3 regions of the Sphingomonas phyllosphaerae 5.2 genome follow, and region 3 is predicted to be linked to each of the others. Evidence: predicted binding sites of a transcription regulator. Region 3 holds the regulator's gene; each other region holds the start of a gene.

Region 1 (4,704 bases), 140 kb from region 3:
GACCGACGGCAAGGCGACGACCCCGGTGCATTTCAGCGGGATCGCGCCGGACCTGTTCCGCGAAGGATCGGGCGTGGTCGCCGAGGGGCATTTCCGCGCCGACGCATCGTTCGTCGCGACCAATCTGCTCGCCAAGCACGACGAGAAATACATGCCTCCGCAAATGGCCGGTAAAATGCACGAAACGCGCACGTTGGAGCCGCGATAATGGGCTTTTTCGCGCTTTTGCTGCTCGGCGGTGCCGCGTTTGCGGCGATGGCGTTCGTGCTGCGCGTCGATCGGCTGCTGTGGTCGATGCTGGGCGCGGCCTTGTGCCTCGGCGGCGTCGGCTATGCGTGGCAGGGGCGGCCGACGCTGCCGGCCGCAGCGCCGCAGCACGCGGCCACCACCACGCCGATCGATATCGAGGAGACCCAGCTTCGCGACAGCATGTTCGGGCGCTTCAATGCCGACACCGCCTATCTGGTCGCGGCGGATGCGATGACGCGTAGCGGCAACGACGATGCGGCGGCGCGGGTGATGCTGGGCGGGCTGTCGAAACTGCCGCAGAGCTTTATCCTGTGGACCTGGGCGGGGGTGACGCTGGCGGCGGATGCCGGGCACGTCGTGTCGCCGCCGGCGCTGCTGGCGTTCCGGCAGGCGGCGCGGCTGGCGCCCGAGCATCCGGCGCCGCCATATTATCTCGGCTTCGCGTATCTGGAGGCGGGCGATCTGACGAAGACGCGCATGTTGTGGACGCGAGCGGTGGCATTGTCACCGGAAGGGACGCCGTACCGTGCCGAGATCGCGCGGCGTCTGGCGTTGCTCGAGCGACTCATCGCGATGTCGCAGCGGCGCTAGGCGCGGCTGGTATAAAGGCAGAGCGGGGGAGATGGTCGCTCGCGTTGCGGGTCTGTGAGCGAACGTAGCAGGCGGGAGCGCGACGCGGTGGTCGCGCTCCCGATTCCAAAGCCCTATTTGCCCCGGCCGGTCTTCTCTTGCAGCGCGTCGATCCGCTTGGAGGCGTCGCCCTTGGTCAGCGACTCGTCGAACTCCTCGCCGGCTTCCTCGCTGAGCGTCTTGAGGTAGCTGGCCTGCGCGCCGGTCATCGGCTCATCGCCGGTCGTCCAGTCATCGGGATCCTTCTCCGCATTGGAGAACGGCTCGCTCTTCGGATTATGGGTATCGCTCATGGTCACATGTCCTTCCGACGGACATAACATTTCTGTTCGCTGCCTGTTCCGCGTTGCGGGGCCATCGGCCGCGTGCTAGGCGCGCCACATTATGGCCACGCATGCGGATGTTGTCTCGATAGCGGTGGCCGGCGCATGAGCGTCGCGACGACCGACCCTGCGGTACGCGCGCAGGCGGGTACGGCTCATCACAATCATCATCAAAGTGGTGGTCTCGGGAAGCTGGCGCTTGGCGCGATCGGCGTCGTTTACGGCGATATCGGCACCAGCCCGCTTTATGCGATGAAGGAAGTGTTCGTCGGGCACCACCCGCTCGCCGTCGATCCGCTGCATATCTTCGGCGTCATCAGCCTCGTCTTCTGGTCGCTGATGCTGATCGTGACGGTCAAATACGTGCTGATCGTGCTGCGCGCCGACAACAACGGCGAGGGCGGCAGCCTGGCATTGCTCGCGCTGATCCAGCGGCGATCCGGCGCAGGGAAGAAATGGGGGCCGAGCCTCGTGATCCTCGGCGTCCTGGCGACGGCGCTTTTCTTCGGCGACTGCATGATCACGCCCGCGATCTCCGTGCTGTCGGCGGTCGAGGGGCTGGCGACGGTCGAGCAGGGCTTCGGATCGTTCGTGCTGCCGATCGCGGTGACGATCCTGATCGCGCTGTTCTACATGCAATCGATCGGGACCGAGAAGGTCGGGCGGCTGTTCGGGCCGATCATGGTCGTCTATTTCGTGGTCGTGGCGGTGATGGGCGTGGCGCACATCATCCAGCGGCCGGACATCCTGTTCGCGTTGAATCCATTATACGCGGTCCGCTTCGCGCTGAACGACGGCGGGCTGGCGTTTCTCGCGCTCGGCTCGGTCGTGCTGGCGGTGACCGGTGCCGAGGCATTGTACGCCGACATGGGACATTTCGGCCGCCGGCCGATCGCGATGGCGTGGCTGGCGTTCGTGTTGCCGGCGCTGATGCTCAACTATCTGGGGCAGGGCGCGCTGCTGCTCGAGCAGCCGCAAGCCGCGCAGAACCCGTTCTTCCTGATGGCGCCGGAGGACTGGCGACTGCCGCTGGTGATCCTGGCGACGATGGCGACCGTCATCGCCAGCCAGGCAGTGATCACCGGCGCCTATTCGGTGGTGCAGCAGGCGGTGCAGCTCGGGCTGATGCCGCGCATCCGCATCACGCACACCAGCGCGTCCGAAGCGGGCCAGATCTACATCCCCGCCGCCAATTGGGCGTTGATGGTGATGGTGCTGTTGCTGGTCTTCGGGTTCGGCGAATCGTCGAACCTCGCCGCGGCGTACGGGATCGCGGTGACCGGCACGATGTTCATCTCAACGTGCATGATCGGGGTGCTGATCCGGCGCGTGTGGCATTGGCCGCTGTGGGCGACGGCGCTGTTCGAGATCGTGTTCCTCTCGATCGACGGGCTGTACTTCGCATCGAACCTGACCAAGGTGCCCGACGGTGGCTGGTTCCCGTTGCTGGTGGCCGTGATCGTGTTCGTGCTGCTGACCACATGGTCGCAGGGGCGCAAGCTGATGATTGAGCGGATGCGCGAGGCGGCGATGCCGATCCGGATCTTCATCGACTCGGCGGCGACGTCGGCGACGCGCGTGTCGGGCACCGCAGTGTTCATGACCTCGACACCGGAGGGCGTGCCGCACGCGCTGCTGCACAATCTGAAGCACAATCGCGTCCTGCACGATCGCGTCATCCTGCTGACGGTGCGCGTCACCGACATGCCGTATTTCCCGGAGGAGGATCGTTTCCTGCACGAGGATCTGGGGCAGGGCTTCCACCGCGTCATCCTGCGTTACGGCTTCATGGAGGAGCCCGACGTTCCCGCGCATCTCAACACGTTCGGCGGGTGTGGCGCGGCGTTCAGGATGATGGACACCAGCTTTTTCCTGAGCCGGCAGACGTTGCTGGCGTCGGAGCGGCCAGGAATGGCGATCTGGCGCGAGAAGCTGTTCAGCTGGATGCTGCGCAACGCGGAAAGCGCGATGGAGTTCTTTCGGCTGCCGACCAATCGCGTCGTCGAACTGGGTAGCCAGATCGAGATTTGACCGACGCGGGCGCCCTTGCTCCGATCATCGTCACCGCGCTGTTCGGGCGCGAGGACCAGGCGTTCTTCGAGGCCGAGCGACGCGCGCATTTCCCGCCCGAGCGCAACCAACTGGCGGCGCACCTGACGATGTTCCACCACCTGCCGCCGACGCTGGCCGCGGAATTGCGGCAGCGGCTGGTGGCGGAAACGCGCGGCGTCGCCGCCCCGGCGGCGCGGATCGCCGACGTGATGTCGCTGGGACGCGGGGTGGCCTTTCGGATCGACAGCCCGGAACTGGCGGCGGTCCGCGCCCGGCTGGCGGACGCGTTCGCGGGGCTGCTGACCCCGCAGGATGCCGGCGGCTGGCGTGCGCATGTCACGGTGCAGAACAAGGTCGAGCCGGCAGTGGCCAAGGCGCTGCTGGAGACGCTGCGCGCCGGTTTCCGCCCGCGCCCGGTGGCGATCGCCGGGCTGGCGGCGTGGTGGTATCGCGGTGGCCCGTGGGAAATGCTGTCCAGGCACATGTTCACCGCTTGACCCGCGCCATTCGGCTGATATAGCCCGCGCCTCACGAGGGTTCGGCGCTCCCGGAAACGGGGCGGAGTAGCTCAGCTGGTTAGAGCAGCGGAATCATAATCCGCGTGTCGGGGGTTCAAGTCCCTCCTCCGCTACCAACCCTCGTGCGCAGAAATCCGCCATTTCTTAGCTGTTTTGCCCTCCTTGCGGGTGCAATTGGCTTTTGTCGGGTGCTGCGATCATTTTCCGCAGTTTTCCGTGCTTTCCGAATGGCTCCCGGCGGCTCCGTGCAACACGGATGCGACATGATCTACCGCGTCGAATCGGCGGATCAGGTAGATGCCCGCCGGCTCGGCTGACGCTCAATCAGGCGTTCCAAGCGCATGTTGGTCGCGTCGTCCCTGTTCGTGCCAGACCATGACGAGGACGCCGCGATACCCTCTGATGGGATCGAGCGGCATTCAAACCGCTCGACCTCATCACCTCGTATCCGGATTAGCTTCCCTCCCAGCTTGAAGTGAGGCAGCTCACCGCTCTTCACGAGCGCGTAGATGGTGTCGGTCGAGCAGCCCCAGTGATCTGCCAGCGTCGCTACTGAGTGGATGCGAGGTGCCATGTTTTCTCCCCCGATGATGCCGGTTTATCGACCCCACCTCTTTGGGGTCGACCCGATCTGAAAGCCGATGTGGATGCCGAACCACTGGAGCTGGATGAACCGCACCGGGCCTTCTCCGCCGGGATTTAACGTCTCGGCATTGGTGCCCTCCATGCGCTCGATATGGATCGTGCCCCAATCGTACCAGGGCTCGACTGCGCCGACGATGCGGGCCAGCAGTTTGGGAGCGGGCGACGCCGCCCCCTTGGTTGCAGGCAAGGTCATGCCTTCGCTTCCGTCTTCTGGCGACGCTTGGGCGCCGGATAGCGGGCGAGATCCTCGTCCACCATGGTCTGCCACTCGGGTCGGTGGACGGAGG
Region 2 (4,704 bases), 460 kb from region 3:
GCGATCGCGACCCGCGCGGTGATGCCGATCCGCGCGAGCAGGCGCACGATCCGCCGTGCCATCCCCGCCTCGCCGCCGTGGAGGTGTGCGACTCCGGTGAGGTCGAGGAACAGCGTCTGCGGATCGGCGATGGCGACGGTTGGCGACCAGCGGCGCGCGAGTGCGACCGCCAGCCGGTGCAGGTCGCGCGCGTCACCGTCCGGATCGGCGTCGCGCACGACCACGTCGGGCGTGGCGGCGCGGACCTGGGTCAGCGCCATGCCGGGAACGATGCCCAGCGCATGTGCGGCGGAGGAGACGGCGGCGACCTCGACGCGGCTGCCGGCCTTGCGGACGGTGACGAGCGGCGGCGCGGTTTCGGGGATTACCGGCCGGGTGGGGGCGGGCATGGGCGTACAGACGCGCGAGACGGTGCCCGCGGTACTGCGCCCGGTGTCGAAGAAGGCGGCGACTTGCCCGACGGTCGCGCCGGCATCGTTGGAGCCGCGGCGTTCCTTCGCCGCGTGCTTGTCGGGATGCGGGCCATCGCCGGGATAGCGGATCGCCGGCATCGCGTTCCAGGCGGCGAAGGGCGGGGCCGCAGCCGTCATCCCTGCCGAAGCCGGGGTGTCCGTATGGCGGGTGGTGTCCGTCTGCTGCGGACGATGGAGGTGAGGTGCCGGATCTTTGTCGCGCACGCCCTCGCCATGCGAGCGCACCGCCACCATCGCCGGTTCGGGCCAGCCGCTCGCCTTGCCGCCGTCGTCGCCGGGCAGGCGCTTGTACGGGTGTTCGGCGGCTTCGCTGCGGCGACCCATTTCGCGCATCGGCGGGCGCTGGTGCGCGGGCAGCGCGGCGACGTGGCGCGCGACGTCCTCGCGTGCCCAGCGCGCACCGGGGCGCCAGCCGCTGTTGCGCGGCGCGTCGCATTGCTTGCCGCCCTGTTCGGCGTCGCCTGCCGCCTTGATCGCGGCAAGATCGAGCGCGACGCGCCGCTCAGGCGGCGGCGCGAGGGCGGGCTCGGCCCGCCGCAGCCGGTCGATCGACCAGTCGGGCAGGTAGAGCGAGGCGACCCGTTTCATCGCATGCCTCCACGATCGTTTGAAATGCTTCGCCGCCACGCTGGCGGACCAGCGCCACGTCCCAGCGCGCGCGCCCGATACCGGCGACCGGCAACGGCGCGGACGGGGCGGAAGCGATGCGCCAGCGCGTCACCGCCGCGGATGGCACAGCGAGCGGGTCGGCACCCTCCCGCGCGTGCCGCTTCATCAGCAGCGCGATCGTCCGCCCGCCCTCCGCCGCCAGTTGCAACCGGCGCGTCGAGGCCATCGCGGCACGGCACGTCTCGCCGATTACCGCCCCCAGTGCGCGGTGGCGCAACCCCTCCTCCATCAGCGCCAGCACCTCGGCATCGTCGGTCGCCTCGGCATAGAGCACGCGTTCGGGGTCGAGACCCGACTGGTAGAGGCCGGGCGCGAACAGGTCGCGCCGCCGCACCACCCAGAGGACCGGCCCCCAGGCACGCGCGGCGATCCCGGCGAGGAACAGGGTCGCCGACGCATCGTCACTTGGCGAGGGCGTCGCGGCGGCGATCTCGTGCAGTGCATCGAGCCGCAGACCGGTGTTCGCCAGCCGCGCATCGAGTTCGCCAATCCCGAACGGCAACACCGGACGGCGACGATGGCCGTCGCCTTCGATGGCGCGGAGCGTATCGCGCAGGGATTGAAGGACGCTCGACTCGGGCACGGCTGGTACGACTCCGCAAAGGGATGTTCGTTCCTAGTTTGTTCCGCAATGGCGAGTCGAGTCAATTCGTTGAATAGCCCGAGAATGCTGGGTTCGTCACCTTGCTACATGGGGGCTTTCGTCGCGTTTGAAACAATATTACAAGGACGGGAAACCGCGCCGTCACCCGAAACGGCGCGTGATGGAGAGTGAGACTTGGCCGACGATCCCGGCATCCAGCATCCCGCCGGCAACCCGCCGCCGCAGAATCTGCCACGCCTGTCGCTGCACGTGCCCGAGCCCAAGTTCCGGCCCGGCGATACGGTCGACTTCGCGGATGTCGAGGTGCCGGCGGCGGGCGCGGCGCGCCGCCCCGACACTGCGGAGCCGGCGAGCGGCTTTACCGAACTGGCCTATACGATGGTGCGCGTCCTGGACGAGCAGAACCAGGCGGTCGGCGCGTGGAACCCGCGGCTATCCCCCGATAAACTGCGCCGGATGCTGCGCCACATGGCGACGGTGCGCGCGTTCGACGAACGCATGTTCCGCGCGCAGCGACAGGGCAAGACCAGCTTCTACATGAAATCCCTGGGCGAGGAGGCAGTGGCGGTCGCCGCCGCGCACGCGCTGGATGCCGAGGACATGTGCTTCCCGTCCTATCGTCAGCAGGGCCTTCTCATCGCGCGTGGTTGCCCGATGGTCGACATGATGAACCAGATCTATTCGAATACCGGCGACAAGTTGCAGGGCAAGCAGCTGCCGATCATGTATTCGGAAAAGAGGTTCGGCTTCTTTTCGATCTCGGGGAACCTGACGACGCAATATCCGCAGGCGGTCGGCTGGGCGATGGCGAGCGCGTCGAAGGGCGACACCCGGATTGCGGCGACATGGTGCGGCGAAGGCTCCACCGCGGAGGGCGACTTCCATTCCGCGCTGACCTTCGCGACCGTCTATCGTGCACCGGTGATCTTCAACGTCGTCAACAACCAATGGGCGATCAGCAGTTTCTCGGGCTTCGCCGGTGCGGAGGCGACGACGTTCGCGGCCCGCGCGGTGGGTTACGGGATCGCCGGGCTGCGCGTCGACGGCAACGATGCGCTGGCGGTCTATGCCGCCACCGCATGGGCCGCGGAGCGCGCGCGCACCAACGCCGGCCCGACGCTGATCGAGCATTTCACGTACCGGACCGAGGGGCATTCGACCTCCGACGATCCCACGCAATATCGCTCGGCCGGCGAGCCGACCGCATGGCCATTGGGCGATCCGATCCGGCGGCTGAAGGACCATCTGGTCGCGATCGGCGAATGGGACGACGCGCGGCAGGAAGCGATGGACCGCGAGGTCGCCGAAGAGGTGAAGCGCGCGCAGAAGGAGGCCGAAAAGAACGGCATTCTGGGCCACGGCCTGCACCAGCCGCTCGACAGCCTGTTCGATGGCGTGTTCGAGGAGATGCCGTGGCACCTGCGCGAGCAACGCCAGCAGATGATCGACGAGGAAACCGCCAGCGGGCGGCCGTGGGCGCGCAAGTGAACGCTCTATTCGTCACCGCGGCGAACGCCGGGGTCTCGCGTCACAAGGGCGCTCTTCGTAACAGGGAGGTCCCGGCCTTTGCCGGGATGACGTCGATTTGACCGACATGATCGAACAACCGGCGGAGGATACCGCCACCACCCGCATGAACATGATCCAGGCGATCAATTCGGCGATGGACGTGACGATGGCGCGCGATCCGTCGATCGTCGTCATGGGCGAGGACGTCGGCTATTTCGGCGGCGTGTTCCGCGCGACTGCCGGTTTGCAGAAGAAGTACGGCAAGACCCGCGTCTTCGACACGCCGATCACCGAATGCGGGATCATCGGCGTGGCAGTAGGAATGGGCGCCTATGGCCTGCGCCCGGTGCCGGAGATCCAGTTCGCGGATTACATCTACCCCGCGCTCGACCAGTTGGTCAGCGAGGCGGCGCGGCTGCGCTATCGCTCCGGCGGCGAATTTACCGCACCGATGACGGTGCGCTCGCCATTCGGCGGCGGGATTTTCGGCGGGCAGACGCACTCGCAGTCGCCCGAGGGGATCTTCACCCACGTCTCCGGCGTGAAGACGATCATCCCGTCGACGCCGTACGATGCCAAGGGGCTGCTGATCTCGGCGATCGAGGACAATGATCCGGTGATCTTCTTCGAGCCGAAGCGCATCTACAACGGGCCGTTCAACGGCCATTGGGATCGCCCGGCGGAAAACTGGTCGAAACATCCCGCCGGCGAGGTGCCGACCGGTTATTACAAGATCCCGCTGGGCAAGGCGAACGTGGTGCGCGCGGGCGAGGCGCTGACAATCCTCGCTTATGGCACGATGGTGCACGTCTGCGCGCAGGTGGTCGCCGATGCCGGCGTCGATGCCGAGATCATCGATCTGCGCAGCCTGGTGCCGCTGGATATCGAGACGATCGAGGCGTCGGTGAAGAAGACCGGCCGCTGCATGATCGTCCACGAGGCGACGCGCACCGGCGGGTTCGGCGCCGAACTGTCGGCCCTGGTGCAGGAGCGATGCTTCTATCACCTGGAAGCGCCGGTCGAGCGCGTCACCGGATTCGACACGCCGTACCCGCACAGCCTGGAATGGGCCTATTTCCCCGGACCGGTGCGGATCGGGCAGGCGCTCAAGAAGATTCTGAAGGATTAAAGGCAGATGGCGCGTTTCACCTTCAAGCTGCCGGACATCGGCGAAGGCATTTCCGAGGCGGAGATCGTGGCATGGCACGTCGCGGTCGGCGACCGCGTCGAGGAGGACCAGAGCCTCGCCGACATGATGACCGACAAGGCCACCGTCGAGATGGAGTCGCCGGTTGCAGGCGTCGTCGTGGAAATCGCGGGCGAGGTCGGCGATCAGGTGTCGATCGGCGCGGCTCTGGTCGTGATCGAGATCGAGGGCGAGGTCGAGGTCGAGCGCGGGGAGGACAGCAGCGCCGCGGGCGAGGTCGCCTCACCGGCTACCGACGAGGC
Region 3 (4,704 bases):
GATCGTACCGGTGACTATATGCGCGATCTGCTGTCGGAGGCTGGCGGCCTGGACGGCGAGCCGGCGCTGCTCAGCGAGGAGGGCGCGGCGCAGTGCAACCGCGACCTCTGCCGGATGGAGCGTACCGCCGCGGGTCGGCGCTGGCGTATTCTGGCGACCCGCAGCAGCGATCTCGTCCCCGCGGCCGCGTTCGTGCCACTGTGCCATGATGCCGATGTCGTCGTCAGCGATCGACGCCTGCCACACCGTTGCCGCGCCCGCTGGCTGACGCTCGATCGAACGATGCTGGCGCGGACCGGCGGGGTGGCGGTGACCTTCGCAACGCAGCGGGTGACCACCGTCCGTCGCGCCGGCGACGCGCACCCGTGGATCATGGCGACGGCGCTCCCGGTTGTCGCTGCAAGGGGCAGGGTGTCGCGTTTCGTTCGCCGGGACCGCCCGCGGGGCGACGTTCGCGATTACGGATTGCCGAGCCAAAGTCGTATGAGTGGCGGAGATCGGCGGCGGATCAGTGAGTGACGGTCGGTAGCGATTGTCGTGCGAACAGGGCGGGATCGACATTCCGCCTGCTCGGGCAACCGCGCTTGCACGGCCCGGCAGATCTGCTCCCTTCACCTGTCTTGCGAGCGTAGCGAAGCAATCCAGCGTTCCGCACGATGCCCTTTGCTTAGCCACGCTTGGAGAGACGGAGTTGGCAGGGGATTCGGCTGAATGTCGATCGGCCCTAGAGCGGCGCTCATTGTCGCCGGGCGGACGTGAACGACGTGCTGCACAAGCGGAATCAGCGTAGCCAATCAATCTCGCGCGCTGTTATGCGCTCCGCCTCACTTGTAAGAACGGCTGCATACAAGATAGTGACGCGTGAGATCTGGCGTTGTTTTGCGCGGAGTCATGTTGCACGTCTGGTCTTGATGGTTATACCTCGGCGTCACTCGCTATTCCGTATTCGTCAGCGTAGCACGACAATCCGGCCGCACCACGCCACCGTCCTCGACCCCGCTCCCGGTCACGAACTTCGGCGGCTTGCCGCGTTCTATCTTGAAACTGCGAAAATGTTCGAGCGCCGCGGCTCCCGGCAAGTGCACGTCGCATCGGCATATCGATTTCGATCCAGTGCAGGTTGGTGTCTGCCAGTCATCAGCACTCGCCTTCGCCACGGATCTGATCCGAAGCTTCGTTGCTTGATGACAAAAGCAGCAGCCGGATCTCAGCGCACACCGGTTTGTCAGTAATCGCGCATCTGGATCGCCGGATGCTCCGACGTTTTAGGCTGAAGGTGGTTGGTGCTACAAAACGTCGTGAACGCGCACAAAGTCGGCGGCACGTGCACCCCATTTTGCGAGCAAGCGCATCGAAGCCGCTCAACCCCGCGGTGCCGGCGCGAGTTTAGCCAGGAAGCCTTCAACCAACTACCCGTAGGCGCGACGATCCTAGCGAATATCGATCACCGCGGTACGACACATTGCCGGCTGCCGCCGCTACCGAGCGTCAGGAATAACGACGCAACAGCCCAGCCAGGCGACCCTGTACACGGACCTGCGCCGGCGCATAGCGCTGCGGGTCGTACGCGCGATTGGCAGGATCGAGGCGGATCATCGCACCTTCGTGGCGGAAGTATTTGAGCGTCGCCTCGCTGTCGTCGATCAGTGCGACGACGATCTCACCGTCGCGCGCCACTTCCTGACGGCGGATCAGCGCATAATCGCCGTCGAAGATGCCAGCCTCCACCATCGAATCGCCCGACACTTCCAACGCGAAGTGCTCGCCTGCCCCGAGCAGTGCGGCGGGTACCGGAAGCATCGTCGAACCTTCGAACGCCTCGATCGGCACGCCCGCGGCGATCCGCCCGTGCAGCGGGATCTCGACCACGTCGTTCGCGGGCGCGGGCATGGTACGCTTGACCGACGGAGGGGCGGCGCGCTTCGCCTCGGCGCCGCGCTCAGGTGCCTTGAGAACTTCCAGTGCGCGCGCGCGATTGGGAAGGCGGCGCAGATAACCACGTTCCTCAAGGGCGCTGATGAGGCGATGGACACCCGACTTGCTCTTCAGCTCCAACGCGTCCTTCATCTCCTCGAACGAGGGCGAGACGCCGGTGTCGGCCAGGCGATCCTCGATGAAGCAGATCAGCTCGTGCTGCTTGCGCGTCAGCATGTCCCGGCGCCTTCCTAGTGAACGGAGTGCGAACCTTTATGGAACATATAGCCCTCCGTCAAGCGATCATCAGGACTTCCGCCGAGTCGCCGGCCGCCGCCGCGGGCGCGTGCGATTCACGCACGATCAGGCATGTCGAGCGTGCCAGCGTGCGCAGCATCGAGCTGTCCTGGATAGTCGAGGCGTACGCGCGCCCGTCGCGCAATTCGGCCCGTAGATAGTCGGTACGCTCGCCGTTCGCGGGCAGGTTTTCGCCCAGCAAGACCCGGGAGACGCTTGGGAAAGGATCGCTGGCGCCGGCGAGATGCGCGACGAGCGGACGCACGAAGAGGAGCGCGGTGACGAACGCGGACACGGGATTGCCGGGCAGGCCGACCACTGCCATGTCGCCGCGCCGCCCGGCGAGCATCGGCTTGCCGGGGCGCAGCGCGATCCGCCAGAAGTCGAGCGTCGTACCCGCGGCTGCGAGCGCAGGGCGGACGAGATCGTGGTCACCGACCGAGGCGCCGCCGGTGGTGACCAGCACGTCGGCGTCGACGCGCGCAAATGCGTCCGTCAAGCGATCTAGCCGGTCCGGGAGGATTCCGAGGTCGACGATCTCGACCGGCATGTCGGCGAGCAACGCGCGCAATAACAGGCGGTTGGACTCGGGCAGGGCGTCACCGGGCGTGCCGGGTTCGACCAGTTCGTCACCAGTTGCGGCCAGCGCGACGCGGACCGGGCGCGCGACCGTTAACCGCGCCACTCCACCAGTCGCAGCGACCGCGAGTCGCGCGGGTGTAAGGCGTTGCCCTCGCTCGACGAGGATATCGCCTTCATGGAAATCGAGCCCGCGGCGGCGGACGTTGCGGCCGACATGCGCGGGGCCTTCGCCGGCGAGCGTCAGCGTCGCACCATCGCGAGCGGCGTCTTCCTGGACCAGCACGGTATCGGTGCCGGATGGTAGCGCGGCGCCGGTGAAGATGCGGACCGCCTGTCCGCTATCGACGGCGGTCCCGAAAGGGGTGCCCGCGGCGCTTTCGCCAATTACCTGAAAAGGTCCGGGAAGATCGGCGAAGCGCAGCGCGTAGCCGTCCATTGCGGACAGATCGGCGGCAGGTTGGGTGCGGCGCGCGATGACGGGAGCGGCGGCCCAGCGGCCAAGTGCCTCGATCAGCGGGACGTCCACCGCGTCGACATGGCGGCCCAGCGCCAGCACGCGGGCCTGCGCCTCGGCAACCGGAACCAGCGTCATGCCGCCCGCCAGTCGCCGGAGCGGCCACCGCGTTTTTCGATCACGCGGATGTCGTTGATCGTCATCGCCTTGTCGATTGCCTTGGCCATGTCGTAGACGGTGAGCAATGCGACCGACACCGCGGTCAGCGCCTCCATCTCGACCCCGGTCTTGCCGTCGGTAGCGACGGTCGCGACGGCGGTTATGCCATTGTTTTCGGGCAGAAGGTTGAGCGAGACGCGCGTGATCGGGAGCGGGTGGCAAAGCGGCACGAGATCGCTGGTGCGCTTGGCGGCCATGATCCCGGCGACGCGAGCGACCGCGAGGACGTCGCCCTTCTTCACCGCGCCGGCGCGGATTGCGCCAAGTGCTTCGTCCGACATCGCGATGTGCCCGGTCGCTACCGCCTCGCGCCGGGTCACCGCCTTGTCGCCGACGTCGACCATGTGCGCGGCACCATCGTCGTCGATGTGGGTGAGACCGGCCATTCAGCCGACCATTGCGCGGGTCGCTGCTGCGACATCGGCGTGGCGCATCAGAGCTTCGCCGATCAGGAAGCAATACACGCCATGTGCCGCCAGTTCATCGAGGTCGGCGCGTATCGACAACCCGCTCTCGGCAACGAATGTGCAGCCGGCGGGGGCGTGCGCGACCAACTCGTACGTGCGCCGGAAATCGACTTCGAAAGTCTTCAGATCGCGATTATTGACGCCGACGAGTCGAGTCCGCAGCCGGGCCGCACGCTCCATTTCAACGGCATCGTGAACTTCGACCAGCACGTCCAGCCCCTGTTCGATCGCCGCTGCCTCGCATTCGGCCATGCAGGCATCGTCGAGCGCGGCAGCGATCAGCAGGATTGCGTCCGCGCCGATGCTCCGCGCCTCGATCACCTGCCAAGGATCGACCGTGAAGTCCTTTCGTAGGACCGGCAGCGCGCACGCGGTACGGGCCGCGACCAGATAATCCTCATGTCCTTGGAAATAAGGCGCATCAGTCAGCACAGAGAGGCAGGCCGCTCCACCTTCGGCATAGGCGCGGGCGTGCGCGGGCGGATCGAAATCGGCACGGATCAGGCCCTTCGACGGGCTGGCCTTCTTGATCTCGGCGATGAGCGCGTGGCGGCCGGCAGCGACCATCGCGTCGAGCGCCGCGCGGAAGCCACGCGGCGCCGACTGGGCGGCGGCGAGCGCAGATAGCTCAGACAGCGAGGTCGCGGCCTTGCGCGCCGCCACCTCGGCACGCTTTGTCGCACAAATCTCGGCAAGGATGGTCATGACCAGGAAATCCAGCGATCGAGCAGGGTCGTTGCGCTCTTATCATCGATCGCGCGTGCGGCGATT

The links. The regulator LexA, encoded in region 3, represses DNA repair genes until DNA is damaged. The targets are predictions, from matches to a motif close to GTTCCNCNCTTGTTCT.
Region 1: a site for LexA is predicted at 1,207-1,222, ahead of SPHPHY_RS0113445 (DUF3072 domain-containing protein). Genes of this name have one in related genera too.
Region 2: a site for LexA is predicted at 1,755-1,770, ahead of SPHPHY_RS0116470 (ImuA family protein). Genes of this name have one in related genera too.

The regions. Positions count from the first base shown of each region.
Region 1 is NZ_ATTI01000001.1:2,843,219-2,847,922, reverse strand. It holds gene ccmE (cytochrome c maturation protein CcmE) at 1-208, shown strand, start outside; gene SPHPHY_RS0113450 (tetratricopeptide repeat protein) at 208-840, shown strand; gene SPHPHY_RS0113445 (DUF3072 domain-containing protein) at 954-1,172, opposite strand; gene SPHPHY_RS0113440 (potassium transporter Kup) at 1,308-3,233, shown strand; gene SPHPHY_RS0113435 (2'-5' RNA ligase family protein) at 3,230-3,751, shown strand; tRNA gene SPHPHY_RS0113430 (tRNA-Met) at 3,812-3,888, shown strand; gene SPHPHY_RS22800 (helix-turn-helix domain-containing protein) at 4,062-4,346, opposite strand; gene SPHPHY_RS0113420 (hypothetical protein) at 4,371-4,610, opposite strand; gene SPHPHY_RS0113415 (hypothetical protein) at 4,607-4,704, opposite strand, start outside.
Region 2 is NZ_ATTI01000001.1:3,447,908-3,452,611, reverse strand. It holds gene SPHPHY_RS0116475 (Y-family DNA polymerase) at 1-1,061, opposite strand, end outside; gene SPHPHY_RS0116470 (ImuA family protein) at 976-1,725, opposite strand; gene SPHPHY_RS0116465 (3-methyl-2-oxobutanoate dehydrogenase (2-methylpropanoyl-transferring) subunit alpha) at 1,921-3,234, shown strand; gene SPHPHY_RS0116460 (alpha-ketoacid dehydrogenase subunit beta) at 3,380-4,384, shown strand; gene SPHPHY_RS0116455 (dihydrolipoamide acetyltransferase family protein) at 4,391-4,704, shown strand, end outside.
Region 3 is NZ_ATTI01000001.1:2,985,662-2,990,365, reverse strand. It holds gene SPHPHY_RS20230 (ComEC/Rec2 family competence protein) at 1-519, shown strand, start outside; gene lexA (transcriptional repressor LexA) at 1,489-2,151, opposite strand; gene SPHPHY_RS0114085 (molybdopterin molybdotransferase MoeA) at 2,210-3,385, opposite strand; gene moaC (cyclic pyranopterin monophosphate synthase MoaC) at 3,382-3,852, opposite strand; gene trpC (indole-3-glycerol phosphate synthase TrpC) at 3,853-4,638, opposite strand; gene trpD (anthranilate phosphoribosyltransferase) at 4,635-4,704, opposite strand, start outside.